Linked DNA regions of Marinomonas mediterranea MMB-1. The protein of the gene in region 2 interacts with the protein of the main gene of each other region in a pairwise test. Links are inferred from orthologs where the notes say so. Each region holds a gene or a part of one and is shown on either strand. Other genes may lie near its edges. The genes, in order: MARME_RS05525 and MARME_RS12710.

Region 1 (10,396 bases), 1.6 Mb from region 2 along the record:
CAAGAACAACGACTGCATCGCTGTTTTCGTAAAATAGATAATTAACAAAACTGAAAAGAAGGTCGTATTTTAGATCCGCATCAAATATATATATATCAAACACTTTATTCTTTATAGCACTATACAAATCCTCGATAGTATTTTCCGAATAGACATCAATATTAACGGATTCCAATGCGCCGCTTATAAGGCGTCGTGTCGTTCTTGATTCTTCTAAAACAAGTGCAGAATATAGTCTATTCATATTGATATAGGTTTTTGAAATTTGCCATATCCAAAATATCTTTTGCCGTACCGTCTAAGTTCTTAATAACTCCCTTTTTAGAACACTCATGCAGCTTACGATACAATAAAACCATCATCCCCAAAGCGGAAGAATCAACATAAAGCACATTTGAAAAGTCTAGTATTACAGTGGATCCAGATTGCACCCCATTTTCATATTCTGCGGTAAACCACTTATGGGTACTAAAATCAAACCTCTCTGGTATCCGTATCACAAAATCACTCATTTCTTCCTCCTAATTATTTTAAAATAAGTCGATTTCACCGCTCTCTATATTTTCTTGAGAAACAGGGTTGTACTGTTTACTCGTTTGCTCTTTGATCGCGGTAAGTCGTTCCTTCAACGAAGCCTCTAGCTCATCGACAGAAGTGAGTTCATGGAATCCTTTTAGGCTTTCAACAATAAAACCTAACGTTTCCACCACGTATTTCACGTTTTGAGAGTTAATGTCATCGAACTGAAGCCCTCTTGTTGCACCAAAAAATGCCTCTTCTAACTGACCCGATAAACCTCCTAGCCTCAATGAAACGTGAGCGTCTGATTCGGCCTTTTCAATAATATGATCCAACGCGGTGCGCATGCTCTTTTTGGCTTCCATTATGTAAGTAACGTCATGAGCTGCGAGCTTTTCCATTGATTTGGTTAAGTCCGATATTTGGCTTTGCATCTTATTTAGTCGAGATTGAATATCGATACTGAACCCTGCAGACCGATTCGATAACGTCCGAACCTCGTCCGCGACGACAGCAAAACCTCGCCCAGCTTCTCCCGCTCTGGCGGCCTCAATCGCGGCATTCAGTGCCAGTAAATTCGTTTGTTCTGCTATGTCGTCAATGTCTTTTAGCGCTTTTACGATTTCTGGCATTTGATTGTTGATTTGCGATGTTTTCGCTAGCAACTCCATGGAAGACGCGGACATCTCAACCGTTGAGTTTATGAATTTATCGAGTGTGGAGGACGTATGAGCAGCAAACTCTCTCATAACATCACTGTACATTTTGTCGCCCTCACTTCGATTGTCATCAATCAGTGATTGAATACAATCGGATTGCGTCGACATCAACTCATTAACCTCTTCGAAAGACTTCGAAAGCAACTGAACCGCACTCTCTTGCGTACTGAGTACTTTTTCCAGGTCATCGGAACAGAGTGTGAGTATGGGAAGGATTTCTTCGTGGACAACGCGGTCGCGACGCTCTTGCATATCGCTAGTTTCAGGCACATGATTATCACCCACATCAGAGTGAGATCCTCTTTCTGATGTGCTCGCAAGACCGTTCTCTGAGGCGTAACCAAACGTCGCACTGCTTCTACTCAACAGATAGAATGTCAGCAGGCCAGATACTGCAATCAATACAATGGCGTACCAACTGTAGCCAAAAAAGTTCAGAAACAATGCAAGCGCGCATCCACTAATAAATACGAAAGCATGTGGAAACATATAAACATCCTTTAGGTTCCATCTTAAGCGTTATGACATAGTAAGAGGTGCTAATAGCGTCGTTCCACCGGCTACAATATACCGAATTTACGACGCCCTCTTTACGCTCGTTCCTTACTAGCACGAGCCAATTTTCAGTCCTTTTGAATCCTACATAATGCCATTCGCAGAACTACTATCGAATACTTCGATGCGCGATTCATGGATCTATTCTAAACGTAGACCGAGATTGACAAAGGCTCAAACCAAATATGCGAATTTATTTAGATTTCGCTTATATATTGCTTATCCAGAGGCTTTTGGAGAAAAATAGAAAGGCTTGCATGGCGAAATTTTATGACGCTATGCGCTAAATTTATAAGCTTAAAGCAGAGAAATGTAGAAAAAGAGAAAAGTTACCAGAGACATCATTAACAACTTGAAACTTTGTTAACGATGCCTCCATCAGAAAAAGCACATTCAAAAAAAGTTATTGAAACAATCAATGATCAGCAGACAATACGTATCCGCTGAAAGCACTATAGCAAAGCGTTTATCATTTCCTGCGTGACCAGCACAATGCCGTCACTGCTGCGATAAAAGCGTTCCGCATCTAACGCGGCATCTTCGCCAATCACGATGCCTTCAGGTATTTTCGTATCGGTATCGACAATGACACGATCTAGACGACAATGACGGCCAATATCACAACCAGGCAAAATCACACTCTTTTTGACATGTGAATAAGAATTTACCCTGACATTATTAAACAAAATCGATTGCTCTACGGTCGAGCCTGACACAATACAACCCGCTGACACGACAGAGTTTAATGCCGTCCCAATGCGTTCTTCATAGTTGTAATTAAACTTAGCAGCAGGCCTCTGGTATTGAGCAGTTCGAATTGGCCAACCTTCATCATACAAGTCCAACTCAGGCACCAACTTTGTCAAATCCATATTCGATTCCCAATACGCTGCTAACGTACCCACGTCTCGCCAATAAGCTCGATCTGGGTAGTTTTCATTTGGAATAGAACTTCGACTAAAGTGATGCGCTTTAATTTTACTTGAACCAACAAAATACGGGATCAGGTCTTTACCAAAGTCATGGCTAGACGTTAGGCTCTCTGCATCAACCTGAAGATGGCTTTGTAAAAACTTCGCGTTAAATAAGTAGATCCCCATACTGGCAAGAGAAACATTAGGATTACCAGGCATAGTCGGAGGGTTAGACGGCTTTTCCTCAAACGCGATGATATTGTCGCTTTCATCAACGTGCATAATACCGAATTGATCTGCCTCATTTACTGGCACCTCAATACACGCAACAGAAACATCCGCCCCGCTTTCGATATGCTCTTTCAACATGATGCTATAATCTTGCTTATAAACATGATCACCAGCAAGAATCAAAACGTATTCACTTTTAGATTCATTGATCATCTTGAGGTTTTGGTACACCGCATCGGCGGTTCCCCGATACCAGTCACTTCCTGTTTGCTGTTGTGCCGGCCAAAGTTCAATGAACTCATTGAAGTCTGAACGCAGGAAATTCCAACCTCGTTGGACATGTTGATTTAAAGTATGTGAACGATATTGCGTGAGAACGGCAATTTTACGCATACCAGAGTTAATGCAGTTAGACAGAGGAAAATCGATAATCTTATATTTCCCCGCGATAGGCACTGCAGGTTTAGAACGATTATCAGTTAGTTGTTTAAGACGGGAACCGCGCCCTCCGGCCAAGATTAGCGAGAGGGTTTTCATTCGAGCAGTATTTAAATCCATATTTAACCCTTAAATGCGTTAGGCTAACTCTACTATCTTTCCTAATTAGGTATACTCTTATACTATCGCCGAATCAATAAGATACCTTTAAGAAGATGAAGATACTATTCGCAGCCTCTGAAATATACCCACTTATCAAAACTGGCGGACTTGCCGATGTAGCAGGCTCACTTCCTGTCGCGCTACGCAAACAGGGGCATGATGCCCGAATGATCATGCCCGCCTATAACAGCATACTTGATAAAGTTGCTCCTATTCATAATAGCACCAATCTTGGAAATCCGTTTGGCGTCGGCGATATAATTTTGTTGGAGTCCTGTATACAAGACTCTGATACGCCGATATATCTCGTTCAATGCCAAAGCATGTATGAAAGAGAGCACGGTCCTTATTTAGACGCAAACGGCAACGATTTTGAAGATAACCACTTGAGATTTGGTATCTTATCTTGGGTAAGCGCAATGCTCTCTCAATACGGCACTCTGATGGGATGGCAGCCCGACATACTGCACTTAAATGACTGGCAGACTGGGTTCGCGGCGGCTTATTTAGCAAGCTGGAAAACAGATCATATCCCTATCGTAACCACCGTTCACAATCTGCGCTACAACGGCAGTTTTAACATGAGCAAGTGGGCAACAATGCGTCTTTCATCTGACCTTTTGTCCCTTCACGGAATGGAGTTCTACGGAAATTTTTCTGGATTAAAGGCAGGACTTGTTTTTGCCGATGCCGTGACCACCGTCAGCCCAACGTACGCTGCTGAAATTTTAACGCCCGAATATGGCGATGGCCTAGATGGTACTCTTCGCTCTATGAAAGACCGGCTTCATGGTATTTTAAACGGTGTAGATTATGATCAATGGTCTCCTGCAAAAGATACCTATATAGCAAAGAATTACGGCATCAACTCAATCGAAGACAAGCTGGAGAACAAACTCGCACTATTAAGAGAATGTGGCCTTCCCGAAGACCCGAGTAAACCTATCTTTGGCATCGTATCAAGATTAACGGAGCAAAAAGGCTTAGATTTAGTGCTTGACGCTATTCCTTCGGTTTTAGATAGAGGCGGCGTATTAATTGTTTTGGGCTCTGGCGACAAAGCGTTAGAACAAGCCTATGTAGACCTTTCGGCTCAATACCCAAATCAAGTACATGTCCGCATAGGGTATGACGAAGCCTACTCTCATCGAGTACAAGCCGGAAGCGACGTCTTTTTAATTCCATCCCGATTCGAGCCGTGCGGCTTAACGCAACTGTACGCGTTGAAATATGGAACACTTCCGCTGGTAAGAAAAACAGGAGGGCTTGCGGATACGGTATTTGAAGAAGGCGATAGCGCAAATGGTTTTGTTTTTAACGATGCAACAGCGCAATCGCTACAGGCCTGTTTGGACAGATGTATGTCTGTTTTCTCCGATTTAAATCACTGGCGCAGACTTCAACACTCAGCCATGTCCTACGATTTCAGCTGGGAGCAAACCACAGACAAATGGGAAGCGCTTTACCATAGCTTATTGCGCTAAAAAACAGTTGAAATAGATCGAAAGACAATTGATCAAAAGAGCGTGTTTCCAATACAAAAAATGGCAATGGAAACACGCTCTTTTTATTTTTCGCTAGTCGCGACTTCCGCTTTATCTGCCCAATTAGCTAGGCCGCGAGCAAGTGCCTTGTCATTAAAACCTTCTCGCTTCATATTTCTAAGCGCTAGCGCTATTTTCTGACGTATTTCAAACGTATTACATTCAGACTTCTTAGAAATCGTTAGAAACAGTCCTTCACTACTGATTGCAGGCTGACGCGCGGTAATTCTGTCTTGAACCTTCATCATTGTCGCGTAGGCTTGCCCTGGGTTTTGCTCGTATAGCGCATAATCCACACGGCCCGCTTCCAACATTTTAATCGCCTGCGAAAGACTCGCGACGGACAAAATATTCAAATTTTCTCGAGCAAACGCATCGAAGCTTTGTCCGAAACTGTTATTAATAACCGTTACACCCCAGTGACCCACTAAATCTTCTTTCTTATTGTACTCAAATTTTTGATTCACATTTTGCCAAACAACACTCGTTGTATGCAGCATAGTCGGAGAAAAGTAGTCCATATATTCCGATCGTTCATTGGTATAAAACGCACCGGCCATTAAATCAACTCGCCCAGCTTTCACTTCAGACTGAGCTCGAGACCAAGGACCAACATGAACGACCTCAATATTAAGCTTGGTTCTGCGACCAATCTCTTCGAGGATAATGACATTCGCGCCCAATAATTTATTATTGTGCCCACTCTCACGCCACAAAAAAGGGGGATACTCGGAATTACCCGTTGCAGTAAGGGATGTACAACTGACCGTTTCTTCAGAATCAGTTGAACTGGCTGTCGCAAGTGATGTAAAAGAAGCGCAAATTACGCTCAGAAAAAAAGCTAACAATCTCATATTTAATATTTTTTGGCCTTGGTTACAAAAGGAGCTCCACATTTTTTAGTTGTCCTCCTGACGACCTCGACGACACAATTTGTTTCATGTCTTAGGCTATGAACCAAAAGTTCGCAATCCATTACAGACTATTTCACAAATAAAAACAACACCTTAAGTAAAATAAGGTAGGATTTAAAACATCCAGATACAAGCTCTCTTCTCATCTGGTTGCGTACCAGTAATAAATGCCAAGGTTATTTTGTTATCGCAACGGTCTGCCGCGATTTCAAATTCATCCTCCAAAACAGTCGCACGCGACGCTCCTTTTGGTAACTGATCGGACAAGGAGTTTTGAGAATAACGCTTAGCGAAGTCAATCCACACCTTTTGAGCGCCTGAACTCCCTGTTATCGACATTGGCAAGTTTTTATCCAGCCCTAACCAAATCGTTGATACTGTATCTTCGGTTATAGAAACATACCAACTGTCTCGTTGATTGTTGGTTGTGCCCGTTTTTGCTGCAAACCTCAAACTAGGAAATACGTTTTGAGCCGCCTTAGCTGTTCCCAATTTGGGTACCAATACCATCCCTTCACGAGCAACGGCTAGGGCGCTGGCTGTAAAAGGCACACTGCCCTTTCGATTAAAACGCTTGTGTACCTGACCATCTTGACCTAACACAGCAAGAACAATGCCTAGTTCACTGCTTTCCCCAAGTGAGGCGATAGGCTGATACAAGCGCGCAACCTCAAACGGCGACAGTTCTATTGCTCCCAATGCAACAGAAGGCACCATTCTAAACGGTCGCTTAACGCCTAAATCTTTTAATACCTGCTCCACTCTCGAAAAACCAATTTTGGTTACTAAATCAATCGTAGCAAGGTTATACGATTTAGCCAGTGCCATATAAAGAGGCACTTCACCGTGCTCTTTACGGTCATAGTTTTCAGGACGCCATACATTGCCGCCCAAATTAATGGATTGCCGCTTGTCTTCCACTCTACTCCACCAAGTAAAACGCCCGCTCGCTAATGCACTCAAATAAATTGGGGGTTTCACTAAAGAGCCGATTGGCCGAACAGCACCAAGCGCTCTGTTAAACCCGGTATACACGCGTTGAGTGGATCCGACAATCGCTTTTACGTAGCCTGTCTCGCGATCCGTAACGACCATCGCGCCTTGGAGTTGCTTCAATGCGTTATCTCTCTTAGAAATACGTTTCGCACTCTCCCGCAATGCGCTCGTCGCCGCTCGTTGTGCACGTACATCAATGCCGGTGTAAATTTTTAAATTCTCGGTCGCTAATACTGAACGGTCAAAATCACGTTCAAGCTGCATTTGAACAACATCCAGATAGTCGCCAAACATAGAACGTTGTTTATTGGTTTGACTCAAGCGAATCGGTTCTCTCTTCAGTATTCGCGCGTCTGCAACCTCAAGCTTTTGCTGCTCAACCAACAAATTAATAACAACGTTACGCCGCTCTTTCGCCCTCTCTGTGTTGCGCTTAGGGTTATAAAGAGAGGGGCCTTTTACCATACCAACCAGTAAAGCATATTCACTGATGTTAAGTTCTTTTAACGGGCGCCCGAAAAAATAGCGACTGGCTGCTGCGAAGCCTCGTAACTCTCTACTCCCAAGTTGAGCAAGGTATACCTCGTTCATATAAGCGGTGAGGATTTCTTGCTTACTATAATGGTACTCCAACAAAAGACTCATGAAGACTTCGGTAATTTTACGGGTGTACGTACGTTCCGATGTGAGGAACATATTCTTAACCAATTGCTGAGTTAAAGTAGAACCACCTTGAACCCGACTTCCATGACTTACGTTCACCCACGCCGCACGAGCGATCCCCATCAAACTGATTCCATGATGGCTAAAGAAGTTTCTATCTTCCGTCGCAGTTAATATTTCAATGAGAGTAGATGGAATCTGCTCATAGGTTAAAATCTCTCGCTGTTCAGAACTACCACCATAGAGATAGCCGATCACTTGAGGTTCTAAATAGGCCGTTTTAACAGGAGCTCCTGTCAAACTCTGTATTTTCAGCACGCCATTCGGGAAAGAAAAAATAAGACGCTGGCCTTTATGCTGACCATCGGCATTCGTGTAGGGGCGCAAGTTAGCGCTGACTTTAGTTCGGCTTCTTGCTGCCCAACCGACTTCTTGGCTGTTCTTGCCAAACCGATAGCCGGCATCATTTAGCAAGTCTTCTAGCTCTTTTTTGGTCCATCGAGAGCCAGATTTCAAGACCACCGGCGCGCTGTAAACCTCAGAAGGCACTTGCCATTTTTGCCCTTCAAATCGATTCGTTACTTCCTGATCTAAAACCCAAAGCCACCCCATAAAAGGTAGCAAGGCAATACAACCTAAAAGCAATAGCCACTTAAACCAAAAAGCAAACGCTCGCTTCAACCATGATGGCTTAGTCGGCTTTTTCTTTCTTGCAGGTGGGCGCTTTCGTGTCGTTTTACGAGGCTTAGCGGAGCGGCTATTTGAACGTGCAGGGGTATTTCGTTTTGTCATGGCAACGCAGTATAGAGATGCAACGAAATTGAATCAATCCAAGCAGACACAAGCGTCATTTGATTGCTATCGCATATGAGAGGCACATGAGTGACACAAGAGTCAGGCAAGCCCCAATACACACCAATAAGCGCGAGTTAAAAGTAAAAACTAATTTTTTTGAAAATAAGGAAAGTTTCAGCAGTTAATCAACAATATGACTTAATGCAGTCATCGACCTAACCGCCGTTATGGGCCGGTAATTTATTGATCTAGGTTAATAAATTAATTCCCAGAAGGCGTACTTTGACAACACTTACTACGTTGCATCAAAGGAGCACATCATGAATTTAACGAAAACGGTAGCACTTGCTTCTCTATTAACCAGCGCCACATTAGCCTCTACAGGTGTACTGGCTCACGAGGCTGGATCTTGGCTCGTTCGAGGCGGTTTAGGCACGGTCATCCCTCAAGAAAGCAGCGACGATGTGGCTGGCAGCGGCGAGCTTGAAATCGATGACAATACGCAAATTGCCGCTACGTTGTCTTATATGTTTACTGACAATATTGGCTTTGAAGTACTCGCAGCCACCCCATTTACGCATGAAGTAAAAACAAACGGGCTGGGAAAAATAGCCGAAGTTTCTCACCTTCCACCGTCCTTCATGGCGCAATACTATTTTGGACAAGCCGATAGCGAAATCCGCCCGTACCTCGGAGCAGGCTTAAACTACACCGTCTTCTTCGACGAAAAAAGCTACGGAAAAATAAAAGGCAGTGACGTAGAGTTAGATGATTCGTTTGGACTGGCAGCACAAGCGGGTATTGACGTGAGTATCAATGACAAATGGTTTGCCAACGCGTCTATTTGGTACATTGACATAGATACCACGGTAAAAGTAAAAGGCGTTGGAAACTTCGATACTGAAATCGACCCTATTGTTGCCATGATTTCAGCGGGTTATACGTTTTAAGATCCTACTTATTTAGAAAAAAACCTCTTTAATAAAGAAAAACAGCTCGCAAGTGACCTACACTTGCGAGCTGTTTGTTATTACTTGCTTAGAGATCGAAGCGATCAAGGTTCATCACTTTCACCCACGCTTTCACAAAATCGTGCACGAATCGCTCGTTTCCTTCGTTAGTCGCATACACTTCCGCTAACGCTCGCAATTGTGAGTTTGAACCGAACACTAGATCGGCGCGAGTGCCTGTCCAGCGTATTTTTCCTGTACTTCGATCACGACCTTCAAATATCTCGGCCTCTTTTGACGTTGGAATCCACGTTGTGCTCATATCGACAAGATTTACAAAGAAATCATTAGACAACACACCCGGTTGATTCGTTAAAACACCATGCTTGGAACCGTCTGCATTGGTATCCAGTACTCGCAATCCGCCTACCAAGACCGTCATTTCAGGCGCTGAAAGAGTCAACAGTTGCGCTTTATCGATCAATAAGGCTTCTGTCGCCACAGAGTAACTCTGCTTCAGGTAATTTCTAAAGCCGTCTGCAACAGGTTCTAACACGTTGAATGATTCAACGTCTGTCTGCGTCTGCGTTGCATCCATCCGACCTGGCGTGAAAGGTACCGTCAATGTGGTTCCAGCGGCTTTTGCAGCATTTTCTATCGCCACGCTACCGGCAAGCACAATCACATCCGCTAAAGAAACGGCTTTACCTCCTGATTGGGCCGCGTTGAATTGCTCTTGAATGCTTTCTAACGCATTAAGTACCTTGCTCAATTGTTTGGGTTGATTAACATCCCAGTCTTTCTGTGGTGCCAAGCGAATACGAGCACCATTTGCCCCACCACGTAGGTCAGAACCTCTAAACGTAGACGCGGATGCCCAAGCCACTGACACACATTCGGCTATCGTCAAACCTGAATCGACAATCTGCGCTTTCAACGTCTCGATGTCTTGATCGTTCACAAGCTCATGGTTAACCGATGGAATAGGATCTTGCC
Region 2 (4,743 bases):
CAAGGCGCCGATGACCGCAAGCGCATTGTAGACCTGATGCTTTCCGGGAGCAGGAATGGTAACCAAAGAGGACTGATCTCTAAAGTGCACGATACACGAAGACTCACTCGCCCCTAAATCCAAATCAGAAACATAAAGATCTGCACTGGCATCAGAAAGTGAAAAACTAAAGAACTCACGCTTTCCTGTTAACCCTTTCCAGTATTCAAAGAAGGGATCATCAAAGTTCAAGATCACTTTCGAATAAAGAGATGAGTATGTAATCAGATCGCCTTTTTCTTCCGCTATCGCTTTGGTAGAACCAAAGCCTTCTAAATGACTGCCACTCGCATTGGTTACTATCACAACATCAGCATGAATAGTCTTAGACAAAATAGAGATTTCACCAGGGAAACTTGTGCCCGCCTCAACAACAGCAAATTGATGGTTATTCTCTATTTGAATCAGCGTTTTTGGAACGCCAATGTGATTATTAAAGTTACTTTGTGTTTTCAGAACGCATCCAAAATCCTCTAATGACTGCGCCAACCAATCTTTTACACTCGTTTTTCCATTGCTGCCAGTTATCGAAAACACGCGACCTTGAAAGGCATCCCGCAAAAAACGCGCAATATCATGATAAGCAAGAAGCGTATTATGAACGACAATCCGAGGCTCTAACGACACACCCGAATCGACATCGACAAGAACACCTGAAGCACCTTGATCAATGGCCTTATCTACAAAGGAATGGCCGTTAAACTTCTCACCGCGCAAAGCAAGAAAAAGCTTATTAGAAAGATCATCCCTTGAGTCGGTAGACACATCAATAACACATGCATCCTCTCCGAAAAGAGTGCCGCCACAAATATCTGCAATCTGAGATAACTTAAGTTCTTTGAGCATATTTTTTTAGCGCATTGAGCGCCTCTTCTCTATCATCAAAATGAGATTTGACGCCGCCAATCTCTTGATAAGTCTCATGCCCTTTTCCTGCAACGAGCACTATTTCATTTATCGACGCCGTCGCAATAGCGAACTCTATAGCACTACGACGATCTTCATCCAGAATTACCCGCTGACGCTCACATTCAGCAACGCCACTCAATGCATCCTGCATAATTTCACTCGGAATCTCAGAGCGGGGATTATCCGTGGTCAACACAACTTTATCAGCCAGATCGAGAGCGGCTCGCATCATTTCAGGCCGTTTACCTTTGTCTCTGTCACCACCACAACCAAACACACAGGTAATTGGTCCTTTTGAATGAACAGCAAGCGCCTTTAAAGCAACACTCAAAGCATCAGGCGTGTGCGCATAATCCACCAAGACAACAGGGACATTCGCCCCTTCAGAAAGCGTCACTCTTTCCATCCGACCCGGCGCCCCTTTAAGACTCGTTAAGGACGAAATTAATGCCACTTTATCATCAAAAAGAGGCCATAATGAAGCCAGCGCAGCAACAGCGTTATCGACATTAAACTCACCCATTAAAGGTAACTCTACAGAATAATGACCAGACTTAGTCAGCAATAGAAATGAACACCCCAACGAATGATAAGTCACATCACGAATAACAAAGTCGTCCGATGGGCGCTCCCCATAATAAGACTTATCGCCTTTAGAATCTTCAGCCATAAAGTTGCAGTAATCAGACTTGCTGCAAAAAACAGCGTGCTTCAGAGTATCTAAACGGAACAGCTTGCGCTTAGCTGTGGCATAACTCTCCATCGTGCCATGATAGTCAAGATGGTCTTGCGTGAGATTTGTAAATACCGCTGTGTCTATTTCTATCCCAGCCACTCTATCTTGATCGAGCGCATGAGACGAGGCTTCAAAAGCAACCAAGTCAACTCCGTCTTGATTAAACTGAGCCAAGGTTTTAAGCATCGTCAATACATCTGGCGTCGTTTGCTTTGCACTTTCTAAGTTATTCAACTTACCAACACCAAAAGTGCCAATAATCGCACCACTTAAGCCCATAGCGTCCGCAAGCTGTGCAATATAATAAGAAACTGACGACTTGCCATTTGTTCCTGTTACACCAATTAAGTGTGATGGAAACGAGCCAATCGTTTTTTTCACGATAGACGAAAGCAGCGCATACACATCGTCCGAACCAATAATATTAAGATCCGTTGAATTTGATGCTATTAACCCCTTCGCTACATAAGTAGGAACTACGGCATAGCGGCAGCCTTTTTCGGCGACTAAGGACAAATAATCCCAACCGTTACTCGACACACCGGGCAAAGCGACAAAAAGTGTCTCAGAGGACACTTTTCTACTATCTGTTTTTACTTGGATAAACGGATAATTTACATCTACCCGCTCACCTGTATGGTCGATGTAGCGTTCAAATTGTTCAAGCCAAAACATCCTATCATCCCCCTTGAGCCAATCGATAAGGCACCTTAGGCTCCAATCGGACTTCACGAAGCCCTTCTGGCAAATCAGGCGTAATATTTAGGGTCGTCAAGGCTCCTTCCATAACCCGAGAAAACACAGGTGCAGCGACTTCGCCACCGTAGTATTTTCGCCCTTTAGGGTCATTGACTATCACCACCATCGCCAACCTAGGATCTGATGCTGGGGCTATACCAGCGAAGATGGCATTATATTGATCGTACTCATAACCCTTAGACCCAACCCTATGCACGGTTCCTGTTTTCCCTGCTACACGATAACCAGGAATACGAGCTCGTTTACCAGATCCTCGCTCAACAACCGATTCCAGCATTTTCACAACGGACTTCGCTACTCTTGGCGGCAACACCTGCCTACCATCTAAAGGCAACTCCTGTTTCAATAGTGTTACTGGCACTTTATAGCCATCATTGGCAAGTACCATATAGGCTTGAGCCAGCTGCAGCGCACTAACCGATAAACCGTAACCGTATGACAAGGTTGCAATTTCTGCGGGGTGCCACTTTGGCCTAGATGGCAAGACCCCTGTCGACTCTCCTGGGAAACCAATTCCAACGGGCGAACCGATACCCAATTCATAATCAAGATTCCACACCGTATCCTGTGGAAGCGACAAAGTAATTTTCGACGTTGCAACGTTACTGGACTTAACCAACACGGTCTCTAAATCAATTTTGCCATAATTCCCCAAATCACGAATCGTCTGCCGACCAAAGCGCAAATAGCCCGGGTGAGTATCAATAATCGACTCTGTCGTGTACTGCCCCGACCTTAACGCCGCTGAGATCGTAAAAGGCTTCATGGTTGAGCCTGGCTCGAACAGATCAATAACCGCACGATTACGCAGCTGATCGTACTCTATATTTGATCGATCATTTGGATTGTACGACGGCTGATTAACCATCGCTAAAATCTCACCCGTCTTTACATCTAAAATAACAGCTGACGCGGAAGCCGCGCGATTTTGAGTCACCGCTGCTTTTAATTCTCGATAAGCAAGATACTGAAGACGAAGATCAATGCTGAGCTCAATATTTTCCCCAGGGTGCTCGGAAACGTCCTGGCCTATACGCAATATTTCATTGCCTTTAAGATCTTTCAGATAGGACCTTTTACCTGGAGTACCTTGCAAACTAGACTGATAGGCAAGCTCGAGTCCCTCCTGCCCCGCATCGTCAATATTGGTAAAGCCAACGACATGAGAAGTCACTTCACCCGACGGGTAGAAACGCTTGTACTCTTTTCTTTTACTCACCCCAACCACGTTAGCTGCCATAATTTCATCCGCATCCTGAGGGGGGATTTGACGACGCAGATACATAAACGCTTTATTTCGATTCACCTCAAACTTCTCTTGCAACCAAGAGCGACCTAACCCTGTCACTTTAGCAAGTCGATCCATTTCAGTTTGAGGGGTTGTTTTCGCATTCGGGTCTTGCTCAAGCTCCCAAAGCTTTCGTGGGTTCGCGATGATAGTCCAAGTAGGTGTACTAACGGCCAAAGGCTCGCCGTTACGGTCAAGGATCATGCCACGAGTAGCAGGTATGGAGACTGTTCTAACAGCCCTAATTTCACCTTGATTCTGTAAAAAATCCTTTTTTACGACTGACAAATAAAACAACCTACCGCCCGCAACAGCAAAGAGAACCGCCGCGATCAGGTAAATAAAATATATTCGCCACTTATCGGGCCTAAAATGCCCGTTACTTTCATTCATGGTTTAACAATAATTAGCTCTTTTTGACTTGGGGCATGCATATTTAGTTCTTTTACTGCCGCCTGTTCTAGACGGCTTGGCTGGGTCAGCGCACTTTGCTCTAAAAGCAACTGCCCCCACACAACTTCTAAATTCACTTCTTCTTTCTTAAGGCTTTGTAAATAGGAGAAATCCTTTCGAAATTCATAAACCTGAACAATCAATGCAATGGCAAAGGCGACAACCAGCGTGACCGCTAGCACATACAACAATAGCCATCGCTCTTTAGTCACGAGTCCTCTCCAATACACGCAGCACTGCACTTCGTGAACGGACATTACTAGTCACTTCATCCTTCGACGGCTTGGTCGCTTTGCCAACTGTCTTAAACTTAATGTCTAGGTGCGCATTTTGGATCGGCAAATGCCTTGGCAGATCAGGACCTTTAGACATTTTTTTCATGAACCGCTTAACGATTCGATCTTCGAGCGAATGGAAGCTGATAACGACAAGTCGCCCGCCCACTTTCAGAGAATCCGCTGCAACCTCAAGCCCTTTTTCCAAATCCCCAAGTTCGTTATTGATGTATATTCGAATCCCTTGAAACGCTCTTGTAGCCGGGTTTTTACCCTTCTCCCAA

The links.
Region 1: the proteins of MARME_RS12710 (region 2) and MARME_RS05525 interact in binary tests that used the Escherichia coli proteins (3 or more experiments, as listed by UniProt). The link is inferred for Marinomonas mediterranea MMB-1 from one-to-one orthologs.

Annotation. Positions count from the first base shown.
Region 1 is NC_015276.1:1,221,770-1,232,165, reverse strand. The notes cover bases 5,780-8,844. They hold MARME_RS05525 (transglycosylase domain-containing protein), read right to left. Parts: upstream 8,448-8,844; coding sequence 6,111-8,447; downstream 5,780-6,110. Other genes in these bases: MARME_RS05520 (OmpW family outer membrane protein), read left to right, coding at 8,771-8,844; MARME_RS05530 (substrate-binding periplasmic protein), read right to left, coding at 5,780-5,936. Outside these bases: MARME_RS05555 (SpoIIE family protein phosphatase), read right to left, coding at 1-244; MARME_RS05550 (STAS domain-containing protein), read right to left, coding at 237-512; MARME_RS05545 (methyl-accepting chemotaxis protein), read right to left, coding at 531-1,727; glgC (glucose-1-phosphate adenylyltransferase), read right to left, coding at 2,246-3,496; glycogen synthase GlgA, read left to right, coding at 3,592-5,022; more of MARME_RS05530, read right to left, coding at 5,106-5,779; more of MARME_RS05520, read left to right, coding at 8,845-9,400; katG (catalase/peroxidase HPI), read right to left, coding at 9,489-10,396. UniProt on the Escherichia coli protein: Cell wall formation. Synthesis of cross-linked peptidoglycan from the lipid intermediates.
Region 2 is NC_015276.1:2,792,002-2,796,744, forward strand. What follows is about bases 1,745-4,743. They hold MARME_RS12710 (peptidoglycan D,D-transpeptidase FtsI family protein), read right to left. Parts: upstream 4,125-4,743; coding sequence 2,364-4,124; downstream 1,745-2,363. Other genes in these bases: MARME_RS12705 (UDP-N-acetylmuramoyl-L-alanyl-D-glutamate--2,6-diaminopimelate ligase), read right to left, coding at 1,745-2,359; ftsL (cell division protein FtsL), read right to left, coding at 4,121-4,396; rsmH (16S rRNA (cytosine(1402)-N(4))-methyltransferase RsmH), read right to left, coding at 4,389-4,743. In the rest of the region: MARME_RS12700 (UDP-N-acetylmuramoyl-tripeptide--D-alanyl-D-alanine ligase), read right to left, coding at 1-885; more of MARME_RS12705, read right to left, coding at 869-1,744. UniProt on the Escherichia coli protein: Essential cell division protein that catalyzes cross-linking of the peptidoglycan cell wall at the division septum. Required for localization of FtsN.